Regions from separate parts of the Halobacillus sp. Marseille-Q1614 genome, predicted to be linked through region 2. Evidence: a T-box and tRNA genes for the amino acid it is inferred to sense, from the RefSeq annotation. Region 2 holds a T-box; the other holds one or more tRNA genes.
The links. A T-box is a leader RNA that pairs with one kind of tRNA and senses whether it is charged. The one in region 2 lies ahead of trpS (tryptophan--tRNA ligase), so its partner is inferred to be a tRNA-Trp.
Positions count from the first base shown of each region.

Region 1: it has a tRNA-Trp gene. The T-box ahead of trpS (tryptophan--tRNA ligase) is inferred to sense a tRNA for this amino acid. The anticodon was not compared.

Region 1 is NZ_CADDWH010000001.1:2,074,645-2,080,654, reverse strand. It holds rRNA gene HUS26_RS10550 (23S ribosomal RNA) at 1-1,441, shown strand, start outside; rRNA gene rrf (5S ribosomal RNA) at 1,612-1,725, shown strand; tRNA gene HUS26_RS10540 (tRNA-Asn) at 1,735-1,809, shown strand; tRNA gene HUS26_RS10535 (tRNA-Ser) at 1,814-1,906, shown strand; tRNA gene HUS26_RS10530 (tRNA-Glu) at 1,924-1,998, shown strand; tRNA gene HUS26_RS10525 (tRNA-Val) at 2,005-2,080, shown strand; tRNA gene HUS26_RS10520 (tRNA-Met) at 2,117-2,193, shown strand; tRNA gene HUS26_RS10515 (tRNA-Asp) at 2,207-2,283, shown strand; tRNA gene HUS26_RS10510 (tRNA-Phe) at 2,346-2,421, shown strand; tRNA gene HUS26_RS10505 (tRNA-Thr) at 2,433-2,508, shown strand; tRNA gene HUS26_RS10500 (tRNA-Tyr) at 2,519-2,604, shown strand; tRNA gene HUS26_RS10495 (tRNA-Trp) at 2,626-2,696, shown strand; tRNA gene HUS26_RS10490 (tRNA-His) at 2,708-2,783, shown strand; tRNA gene HUS26_RS10485 (tRNA-Gln) at 2,803-2,877, shown strand; tRNA gene HUS26_RS10480 (tRNA-Gly) at 2,882-2,953, shown strand; tRNA gene HUS26_RS10475 (tRNA-Cys) at 3,009-3,082, shown strand; tRNA gene HUS26_RS10470 (tRNA-Leu) at 3,087-3,168, shown strand; gene HUS26_RS10465 (hypothetical protein) at 3,505-4,101, shown strand; gene HUS26_RS10460 (sodium:alanine symporter family protein) at 4,503-5,933, shown strand.
Region 2 is NZ_CADDWH010000001.1:1,899,204-1,905,213, forward strand. It holds gene HUS26_RS09580 (peptide ABC transporter substrate-binding protein) at 1-1,508, opposite strand, end outside; gene HUS26_RS09585 (DUF3899 domain-containing protein) at 1,917-2,297, shown strand; T-box leader at 2,342-2,538, shown strand; gene trpS (tryptophan--tRNA ligase) at 2,683-3,681, shown strand; gene HUS26_RS09595 (YjbA family protein) at 3,708-4,469, opposite strand; gene HUS26_RS09600 (hypothetical protein) at 4,561-4,761, opposite strand; gene HUS26_RS09605 (LCP family protein) at 4,920-5,903, shown strand.

The DNA.
Region 1 (6,010 bases), 180 kb from region 2:
AGGAGGATAAGGAGTGCGCACGATTGGAAGAGTGCGTCCAAGCAGCAAGACGGTCGGATAGGCAAATCCGTCCGGCAACGTCAAGCTGTGATGGGGAGGGAAATAAAGTACCGAAGCTCCGGACTTCACACTGCCAAGAAAATCCTCTAGTGAGGAAAGAGGCGCCCGTACCGCAAACCAACACAGGTAGGCGAGGAGAGAATCCTAAGGTGAGCGGGAGAACTCTCGTTAAGGAACTCGGCAAAATGACCCCGTAACTTCGGGAGAAGGGGTGCTCCTCTGCCGAGGAGCCGCAGTGAAAAGGCCCAAGCGACTGTTTACCAAAAACACAGGTCTCTGCGAAGCCGTAAGGCGAAGTATAGGGGCTGACACCTGCCCGGTGCTGGAAGGTTAAGGGGATGCGTTAGCTTTTAGCGAAGCGTTGAACCGAAGCCCCAGTAAACGGCGGCCGTAACTATAACGGTCCTAAGGTAGCGAAATTCCTTGTCGGGTAAGTTCCGACCCGCACGAAAGGTGCAACGACTTGGGCACTGTCTCAACGAGAGACCCGGTGAAATTATACTATGCGTGAAGATGCGCATTACCCGCGACAGGACGGAAAGACCCCGTGGAGCTTTACTGTAGCCTGATATTGAATGTTGGTACAGCTTGTACAGGATAGGTGGGAGCCTGAGAAGCCGGAGCGCTAGCTTCGGTGGAGGCGCTGGTGGGATACCACCCTGGCTGTACGGACATTCTAACCCAGGACCGTGATCCGGTCCGGAGACAGTGTCAGGTGGGCAGTTTGACTGGGGCGGTCGCCTCCCAAAGAGTAACGGAGGCGCCCAAAGGTTCCCTCAGAATGGTTGGAAATCATTCGCAGAGTGTAAAGGCACAAGGGAGCTTGACTGCGAGACCTACAAGTCGAGCAGGGACGAAAGTCGGGCTTAGTGATCCGGCGGTACCGTATGGAAGGGCCGTCGCTCAACGGATAAAAGCTACCCCGGGGATAACAGGCTTATCTCCCCCAAGAGTCCACATCGACGGGGAGGTTTGGCACCTCGATGTCGGCTCATCGCATCCTGGGGCTGTAGTCGGTCCCAAGGGTTGGGCTGTTCGCCCATTAAAGCGGTACGCGAGCTGGGTTCAGAACGTCGTGAGACAGTTCGGTCCCTATCCGTCGTGGGCGTTGGAAATCTGAAAGGAGCTGTCCTTAGTACGAGAGGACCGGGATGGACACACCGCTGGTGTACCAGTTGTTCCGCCAGGAGCATCGCTGGGTAGCTACGTGTGGACGGGATAAGTGCTGAAAGCATCTAAGCATGAAGCCCCCCTTGAGATGAGATTTCCCCTAACAATAAGTTAGTAAGATTCCTCAGAGACGATGAGGTCGATAGGTCCGAGGTGGACGCGTGGTGACACGTGGAGCTGACGGATACTAATCAATCGATGACTTAACTTTAAAAGAAAAGCGAAAACGCTTAGGCGTTGCCGCTAGACATTCCTTGGTTTGATTCCATCAGTCTTATCCAGTTTTGAGGGTTTACTAAAAAGTTTTAAAATAACCCTTGATATTTTCTCAAAAGGACAATATAATATATCTTGTCCCTAAAAAAGAAACAGATCAATAGATCTGGTGACGATAGCGAAGAGGTCACACCTGTTCCCATGCCGAACACAGTAGTTAAGCTCTTCAGCGCCGATGGTAGTCGGGTATACCCCCGTGAGAGTAGGACGTCGCCAGGTTGATATTATTCCACAGTAGCTCAGTGGTAGAGCAATCGGCTGTTAACCGATCGGTCGTAGGTTCGAATCCTACCTGTGGAGCCATTACGGAGAGCTGTCCGAGCTGGCCGAAGGAGCACGATTGGAATTCGTGTAAACCGTTCACGCGGTTTCGAGGGTTCGAATCCCTCGCTCTCCGCCATTAACATCATAACGTTTGGCCCGTTGGTCAAGTGGTTAAGACACCGCCCTTTCACGGCGGTAACACGGGTTCGAATCCCGTACGGGTCACCACTTCCTGGAGGATTAGCTCAGCTGGGAGAGCACTTGCCTTACAAGCAAGGGGTCGCAGGTTCGAGCCCTGCATCCTCCACCATTGAAAATCTAATGGGAATATAATTTCCCACAATATCGCGGGGTAGAGCAGTTCGGTAGCTCGTCGGGCTCATAACCCGGAGGTCGCAGGTTCAAATCCTGCCCCCGCAACCAAATTATTTATATTGGTCCGGTAGTTCAGTTGGTTAGAATGCCTGCCTGTCACGCAGGAGGTCGCGGGTTCGAGTCCCGTCCGGACCGCCACTGATTACATTATTATACATAAGCTAGTTCAATATTTGAAAATGATAAACTATCATTTGTCTGGCTCGGTAGCTCAGTCGGTAGAGCAACGGACTGAAAATCCGTGTGTCGGCGGTTCGATTCCGTCCCGAGCCACCATTTTTTGACTAGCCGGCCTAGCTCAATTGGTAGAGCAACTGACTTGTAATCAGTAGGTTGGGGGTTCAAGTCCTCTGGCCGGCACCACTTTTAACGTGGAGGGATAGCGAAGTTGGCCAAACGCGGCGGACTGTAAATCCGCTCCCATCGGGTTCGTAGGTTCGAGTCCTACTCCCTCCACCATTTTAATTTTATTATTCAAATAGGGGTATAGTTTAATGGTAAAACTACGGTCTCCAAAACCGTCAATGTGGGTTCGATTCCTACTACCCCTGCTTTCATTATGGCGGTTGTGGCGAAGTGGTTAACGCACCGGATTGTGGTTCCGGCATTCGTGGGTTCGATTCCCATCAGCCGCCCCATTTTTTTATCTAAAAATGTTGGGCCATAGCCAAGCGGTAAGGCAACGGTTTTTGGTACCGTCATGCGCTGGTTCGAATCCAGCTGGCCCAGCCATTATGCGAGAGTAGTTCAGTGGTAGAACACCACCTTGCCAAGGTGGGGGTCGCGGGTTCGAATCCCGTCTCTCGCTCTTGAAAAGCTTCATAATTGCTACATCGAAGAATATAATATATTATTCAATTAGTGGCGGCATAGCCAAGCGGTAAGGCAGAGGACTGCAACTCCTTTATCACCGGTTCGATTCCGGTTGCCGCCTCCAATATGCCGGTGTGGCGGAATTGGCAGACGCGCACGACTCAAAATCGTGTTCCTCACGGAGTGTCGGTTCGACCCCGACCACCGGTACTTAAACGAAAATTATAATAAAAAAACCTAGACGTTTCTATTTTGTAGAAGCGTCTTTTTGTTTTATAAAATAATCATCAAGAGTCCAAAGCGCTCACTGTTACTTTGTATTACCACCTTTATTCGTAAAAGCTTTAAAGCACTACAAATACAACTAAGGGCGCAGGTCATATTAGTTTAATTCTCGACAATTTCCTTCTTGATACTAGTGGTATGTAATCATTTTTTATAAAAAGAAAGATAATCAGTTTTACCTGAGGTTTCAAGGGAAAACAATTTACGGCTGGCAAGTGAGTTAACTTTTGAGAGCGCTTACAAAAATGAGGAGGATACCAAATGAAATTAAAGTCTCTTGTTGCAGCCCTGGTGATTGCTTTAGTAAGTACGTTTGTTCTTGCCCCTGTTAACACGATGGCTGCCTCTCCATCTACCACAGGATCAAAGCTGCTTAAGAACATGAAGGTCACAGGTGATCTTGAAGATGGCAGAACTTTTAAAGGAATGGTTACCGTTGATAACCTTTCTTATGATGAAGAAGAAGGGTTATTAATGAGCGGAGTTGTTAAAGGTGAGGCTGTCTCAGCAGATGGTACCACCACTGATGTAAAAGAAACCTTCGAAAGCGTACCTGCCACTTTAACTGAAGATATGAGCGGTGATACTATGCAAGCTGCTGCTCTAGCACAAGAAGAATGTGACCTCTTAAATCTTGATCTGGGCCCTATTTTCCTCGATTTACTTGGCCTGCAACTTGACCTGTCAGAAATCAATCTAGACCTTACAGCTGTTCCGGGGCCTGGGAACCTTCTTGGAAACCTGTTATGTGCCGTTGCTGGTCTTCTTGATGGTAATGGTTTTCTAACCGGTCTTTTTGATGAAGTATCCGGGCTGTTAAATTCATTATTAGATCAGATTAATTCATTGTTAGGATAAGTGTTTGCCCTGCCAGCCAAGCTGTTTAAAGTCTTTGTTAAAAGCTCAACTAAACCTATTTAAGCTCCACTATACCTTAGAGGTATCTCATTCTAATTCCACTGATTTCAGAGTTGTATCCACTATAAATTTTTAGTAAATTGATCTATTTTCAGCTGTGTATAACAATATTGGTGAACGATTACTTAAAGCTTTCAACGCGATGTTGAAGGCTTTTTGTATTAGTAATTTACTGGTAATCCTCTATTATATGGTAAGCGCTTAAGTAAGTGGTAATAGCCTATCTTTCCTGCTTATGATTATCAGCCTATTAAAGGTTGAAGAGCTTTTCCTGTTATGATAATCTAAGCACTGGTTAGTATTTTTCAGAATAATCTAACAAATTTCCAAGGAGTGGAAAAATGGAGTTTTTAATGGAATTACTGGGGCAGATTAACAGTTATCTCTCCACATACTTAACAGTCCCTATTTTACTGGGAGCAGGGCTGTTCTTTACGATTTTTTCCCGGTTTGTGCAGTTTAGGTATTTAAAAGAAACAATACGCGTTTTATTCGAAAAAACGCCAGGAGATAATGGCAAGGAGATTTCAGCTTTTAAATCCTTCTGTATCGGATCAGCAACTCGAATAGGAACAGGTAACCTTGCTGGTGTAGCTGTAGCCATTACTTTAGGTGGTCCTGGCGCTGTGTTCTGGATGTGGATTGTAGCGCTCGTTGGAGGAGCTACAGCGTTTATGGAAAGTACACTGGCGCAGGTTTATAAAGTACGCGATGGTAAGGATGCTTTTCGCGGCGGCCCAGCCTACTATATGGAAAAAGGCTTAAAGCAGCGCAAAGTTGGAATTGCTTTTGCAATCCTCATTGCTTTTACATTTGGACTTATTTTTAATTCAGTACAGAGTAATACAATCGCTGCTTCTATTAATTCAACGTTTGACGTCCCAACTTCAGTAGTGGGGATCGGTCTTGTCGTGTTATCAGCTATCGTTATCTTTGGCGGCGTACACCGTATTGCGAACTTTACAAGTATTGTCGTACCAATTATGGCCGCAATCTACATTGTCATTGCTTTAATCGTAGTAGGGATGAATTTAAGCGCTCTTCCTGAAGTGTTTAGTTTGATTATAACCAGTGCCCTTGGATTTGAGCAGGTAATTGGAGGCGGTATTGGTGCTGTCATTATGAATGGTGTAAACCGTGGTTTATTCTCGAATGAAGCTGGTATGGGGAGTGCCCCTAATGCCGCAGCGTCTTCACATGTTTCCCACCCTGTAAAACAAGGTTTCATTCAAGCGGCAGGCGTTTTTCTTGATACGCTCGTTGTTTGTACGGCTACGGCGTTCATCATTTTAAGTGCCGGGCAGGCGGAGTTTGGGACGGAAGCAGGTATTACATTACTACAGGACTCTCTTGCTTCTCAGATTGGAGGATGGGCGAATCTCTTTGTATCTTTAGCCATTTTCTTATTCGCCTTTAGTTCAATTGCCGGAAGCTATTATTATGGGGAAAAGAATATTGAATTTATTAAAGACAGCCCAAAGGCTATTTTAATTTACCGTTTTGGTACTTTGGCTATGGTTATGTTTGGAGCCGTAGCAACTCTTGATGTTGTCTGGTCTTTAGCAGACGTATTCATGGGTATTATGACCATCCTTAATATCTATGCGGTTTTACGATTAAGCAAAGTTTCTTTCACCGTTTTAAGCGATTATATGGAACAGAGAAAAGAAAACAAAGAGCCTGTCTTTGAACCAAGCAAACTGGGAATTGACGGAACCGAAACTTGGGAAAGGCTTGATTTTGAAGAAGAGAAGAAGAAAAATGTAGTGTAAACATAAAAACCGTGCTTCGTAATTAGAAGTACGGTTTTATTTATTTTAGTAGTGTCAAAAAAAGTGGACGTACATAT
Region 2 (6,010 bases):
AAGTTTTCAAAACGCTTAACCGGCTCTTGTGCAAGGTCAGCATTCGCTTCTTCAATTAGCGAGTCGTACTCTTCGCTGGAATATCCAGTATGGTTGTTTCCACCATCAGTGATCCATAGGTTTAAGAATGTGTTCGGATCAATGTAGTCAGGACCCCATCCAGCATTTTGAAGATCATACTCCATTGCTGTATCGCGGTCTAGACGTTCCTGGAAAGGTACACCTTGTACATTTACAGTAAGACCTTCAAGCTGTTCAAGCTGGTCTTTAAGGTAAGCATCTAGGTTTTTAGAAGTTTCTGTGTCACCGCCAAGGTAACCGATTTCAGCTTCTTCAATTCCTAGTTCTTCTTTTGCTTTAGACCATAGTTCTTGAGCTTCTTCAACGTTTGTTTCAATTAGATCACCGTTTATTTCACGGAAATCTTCTTCAGTTTCTGGATGGGTAACAAAGTTTTGCGGCATGTTACCGTAATGAGCAATTGATCCGTTGTTAAGAATTGTATCAACCATAGCTTCACGGTCGATTACTTTTTGAATCGCTTTACGAGCATTTTCATTCTTAAGAATTTCATTCTCTTGGTTCATCTTTAAGTAGAATAAAGTAGGCTCTTCTTCGATACGGAATTCTTCAGATGTACGGTACTCATCAACGAATTCAGATGTTAGACTAGTACGATCAATTTCGCCAGTTTCGTAAAGGTTAACAGCTGAAGATGTTTCTTTAACTACTTTTACGTTGATTTGATCAAGTTTAACTTGCTCAGCATCCCAGTAGTCTTCGTTCTTTTCAAGAGTCCAGCCATCAGTACCCCAATCAGTAATAACAAATGGTCCGTTAGAGAGCAGGCTTTCAGCTGAAAGTGCATAGTCATCGCCTTGTTCTTCAACAAAGTCTTTGTTTAAAGGTAAGAATGTACCGAATGTAGTTAGAGACTCAAAATATGGAGTCGGTTTTTCAAGTTGAACTTCTAATGTATAGTCGTCCACAGCTTTCACACCAAGTTCTTCAACAGGTGCATCGCCATCAGCGATAGATTGAGCGTTTTCAATAGTGCCGCCCATCATGTATGGACCGTACTCTGATCCAGTTTCTGGATTAACAGCACGCTGCCAAGCATACACGAAATCGTTAGCTGTAACAGGGTCACCGTTAGACCAGACAGCATCTTCACGTAGTGTAAACGTCCATGTAAGACCGTCTTCACTTACTTCGTGCTCTGTAGCAATACCTGGTTCTGGTTCTCCGCCTTCACCTAAACGGTAAAGACCGTCCATTGTGGAACCAAGCCATTGGAATGCAACGGCATCAGTAGCCAATGAAGCGTCCATTGTTGGAATCTCAGAAGATTCTGCTAAGTTAAGTATTTGTTCCTCGGATCCCTCTGATCCTTCGCTGCCTTCAGCTTCGCCTTCAGACCCTGAGTCTGAGCCTCCACCGGAACAAGCAGCAAGGAACATGCTTAGTGCCAGTGCGAGCACAAGCAAAAACCAATTTTTCTTTTTCATCTAGAAAATGACCTCCCCTAAAAAGTCTTAAAATTTCGTGGTGTCTTGTCCACATATCGAATTATACAAGTTTTCTAACTATTTTGCATTCATTATTTTTCAATAATTTTATAAAATCCCTTATTTTATTACGTTCAAGTAACATAAAACAGGTAAAAATACCTAGTTTATTTTACTGAAAATTGTGTTGACTTTTGCGATGCCTTTACTGACGCACTTTAAAGGGTTACAGTGGTCTTTTATGCTAGATAAATATAATAAAGTACTAATGAATTTATAAATAAAAAATTATGTCTTTTAATTTTGAATTTTCAGTAATTTTAATGACATTTATATAATTCCCATCATGTTTTTACATGTTATAATATTTTTTGTAGATTTATGAAAGATTTAGGATGTGAAGTGATCATGAAATTTGTTAGAAATAAGTGGGGATTTTTGGCTATTAATTTTGTTGTTCTTTTATTATACTTTTTGATTTTTTCTCCAGCGTACAGTCTGCTTCATTTTATCGATCTCTTATTTTACCTTTGCTTCTTTTATTTATTTATTGGATTGATCCTGTGGATTATAAAAGGCGGGTTCTTTGATGCAATTACTTACAGTTTCCGCAGGGTATCCAACAGAATCGGAAAGAATAAAGATTATATGGAAGACATTGATGATTTTGAGGAAAAGCCGCTGCCTTCTCAAATGTTTAAGAGAAACGTCGTCCGTTTTTTTCTGTTTCAGGGCATATCGCTGCTCGCAGGAATGGCTGTTCTATTAGTCGTTTATTATATGGCTTGAAATGCTCTTCAGTTTGCTCTATAATTTGTTCAAGATTCTAAATAACGAATGCGAAGAAAAAGTAAAAGTAGTTTTATTGCAAGCTTTCCAGAGAGGCTGCGGTCGGTGTGAGCAGCTAAGCGCAATGAAGCGAAATGGGACTTTGGAGCAGAACCGTAGATTCGGCGTTAACGAATATGAGCTGACTTTTATTTGCATGTAAAAGTAACTAGGGTGGCACCGCGAACCAATCGTCCCTTCCATATAGGAAGGCCGATTGGTTTTTTGTTTATTAGTGTAGCTGACGGAAAAAGAGTAACTTCCTTTTCCTATAAAAATAGGAGGTCTGCTCGCTTTTAAGCGGATGAAAATTCAGCTTATCAAATATATCTAAGAGGTGAGAAAGATGAAAACATTATTTTCCGGAATTCAGCCAAGTGGAACACTTACGCTTGGTAACTATTTAGGCGCAATGACTCATTTTGTTGATTTGCAGGATGAGTATGAGTGCTACTTTTGTATTGTAGATGAGCACGCGATCACTGTACCGCAGGACCGTCTGGCCTTACGAAAAAATATTAAGTCGTTAGCTGCATTATATTTGGCTTCAGGGATTGATCCTGATAAAGCAACCTTATTCATTCAATCAGAAGTGCCGGCACATACCCAGCTGGGCTGGATGCTTCAATGTGTCAGCTACATCGGTGAATTAGAGCGAATGACCCAGTTCAAAGATAAGTCTGGAGATGGTAAAGAAGCTGTCAGCTCAGGACTGCTGACTTACCCTCCACTCATGGCATCAGATATACTGCTTTATCAAACGGACATCGTGCCGGTCGGTGAGGATCAAAAACAGCACTTAGAACTGACGCGTAACTTGGCTCAGCGTTTTAATAATAAGTACAATGACATTTTCACGGTTCCTGAAGTAAGGATTCCAAAAGAAGGAGCGCGTATTATGTCGCTTCAGAACCCTCTGAAAAAAATGAGCAAGTCCGATCCCAACCAAAAAGCTTTCATCTCTATGCTGGATGATGAGAAGAAGATTACAAAAAAAATAAAAAGTGCCGTAACCGATTCAGAGGGTGTCGTCAAATATGATAAGGAAAACAAACCGGGAGTTTCTAACCTGTTGACGATCGAATCCATCTGCCGCGGGGTGTCCATTCAAGAATTGGAGAATAAATATGCAGGAAAAGGTTATGGAGACTTTAAAGCAGGCGTTGCTGAATCCGTTGTCAGGGTATTGGGGCCAATTCAGGAACGTTACGAGCAGCTGATAGATTCTGAAGAATTAGATGAAATTTTAGATCAAGGGGCAGAGGCTGCTTCGTTTAAAGCGAACAAAATGCTGATGAAAGCGAAAAAAGCGATGGGTCTCGGCCGTGTAAGAAAGAAAAAATAAGAAAAAGCCAGGATTGAGGAGCCCCCTCAATTCTGGCTTTTTAAATGCTTCTGATCTTTATGGTTCTCCGCCTGCCACATCGTTTCAAAAAATGGCTGGCCCTTTATAATTTTTCCGCACAGTTCTTCGTGTTGTTTACTCCATCCTTCAATCGTGCCATAGTACAGGCGCTGCCAGGCATCTTCCGTTGTGATGTGCTTAATATCCTGATACTGGGCCGGATCCCATTCTGTCAGCCAGTACCCGACTTCTTCCGGATGATCCGTGTTTTTCAGCTGATCTAAAGCCATCATAAGCAGCTGTTTTAACTGCCGCTCTCTTCTTGTCAGTCCTGCCATTTTTTCAGGGGACAAGGACAAAATGTGATGTTCTTTCGGTGAGACACTTTCGATCATATAAACAGCCGGCCGCTTTCCTTCTACCATGTCGAAAACGAGGCGTTCCTGTCGGGGAATCAGTCGGCTTTTTTTCACGGGAAGCGAATATCCTAATGTATCAAATACGAGTACCCTCTTTCCGTCTGTAACTACGGCTGCATAATCTATGGTGCGGCGTTCCTGATTGTTTTTTACATAGGTGCGTTTGTAAATGTCATCCAGCAAGGATCTTGGAAGTTCTTGTAAATCGTTTTCTATAAACTCGTAGAGATCTTCTTCAATATAAAGTAATGGAATCTGGTCCACCAGCTCAATGCCATCTTCTTTACGCCATTCGTGAAATTGACAAACGTTGTAACCATTCTCTTCTCCTTCAAACCAATTGACCCATAAATCGTGCATATATAACATAGCGCAACCTCACTTTCTTACCCGAAGACTCTTTAGGTTACATTATGACCAATGTTGGTTTTTTTATTCTTAACATCCATCATTTAGTAAATTATTCTTTCATCCATAAAAGAGACACAATAATCATGAATAAACCAAGCCCGGATAGATAACATTCAGGCCGAGACCTTATAACAAGAAGAAACTCAATCCATGTTAATCCTGCAGGGACAAAATTCAAATAGGTTATGGTCACCGTTCCGCCTGCTACAGTAAGTCCAAAGCCTGTTAAGAACACCATCCACTGCCACATCTTCTTGTCCTCCTTGTCCATTTTATAGAGTTTATGTTTACACTCAGATGGACATGCCTCCCAATAGTCGAGCTGTTCCTACATAATTCCTCTTTACTTAAACGTAAATTACAGGTAAATTTAGTAGAGGAGCTTTTCAATAGAAAGGATGATTAAGCATGGTTGCTAAACGCTCTTTACGTAAGCAGCGTAAACGCAAACGTAAGAAACGGCTTTTTATAGCTCTTATATTTTTATTATTTATTACCTCTCTCAGCTATGTAGGCTATGAATATATGATGGGAAAACAAGAATCCCAGAATAAAGTTTCCGGAGATGAGGGAAGTGAAGTTTCCCTTTCGGATATGTCCAGTAAGTATAAGGATGAATTCAAAGGCGTCGATAATAACGACGGTAAAACCAACGTCCTGGTTTTAGGTGTCGATCAGCGTGAAAATGAAACACCACGATCTGATACGATTATGATTGCCCAATATGATGAAAACGGGGAAACAGCCAAAGTGGCTTCACTGATGCGTGATATGTACGTCAATATCCCCGGGCACGGCTATAACAAACTTAATGCCGCTTTCGCCTTTGGCGGGCCTGAACTTATGAGACAGACGATTAAAGAAAACTTCGGTGTCGATGTCGAATATTATGCAATTGTTGACTTCAACGGATTTACTCAAATCGTAGACACACTGGCTCCTAACGGCGTTGAAGTTAATATTGAAAAAAACATGCAGTATAAAGCCGGCGATACCAATATCGATCTTAAGCAGGGAACGCAATCATTAGATGGAGAAGAACTGCTCGGCTACGCAAGATATAGAAGTGATTCCCAAGGTGACTTCGGGCGAGTTGAACGTCAGCAGAAAGTCATTAAACTGCTGAAAGACGAGCTTGTTTCATTTAGCGGTGTTATGAAGGCTCCGAGGCTTATGGGAACGCTGCAGCCTTATGTAGATACCAACATTGGCAGCGGAAAGTACCTCAATTTAGGAAAAGACTTTATTTTTAACCCGGTAAATAATATAGATACCTTTAATTTACCGACTGAAGATAATGTATGGAATGCAAGAATGCCTTATCCGGTCGGTCTGGTACTGCAGCACGATGAGCAGAAAAGTGCCGAAGATTTACAAGAATTTCTCCAATAATATCAATCCCCTGGATAAGAGGCCAGGGGATTTTTTATGGATTATTTACTTTATTAGCTAGGTTAAATGTTGCTATTATGGCGAAAGGGCCGGGGCAGAAGGCTCGC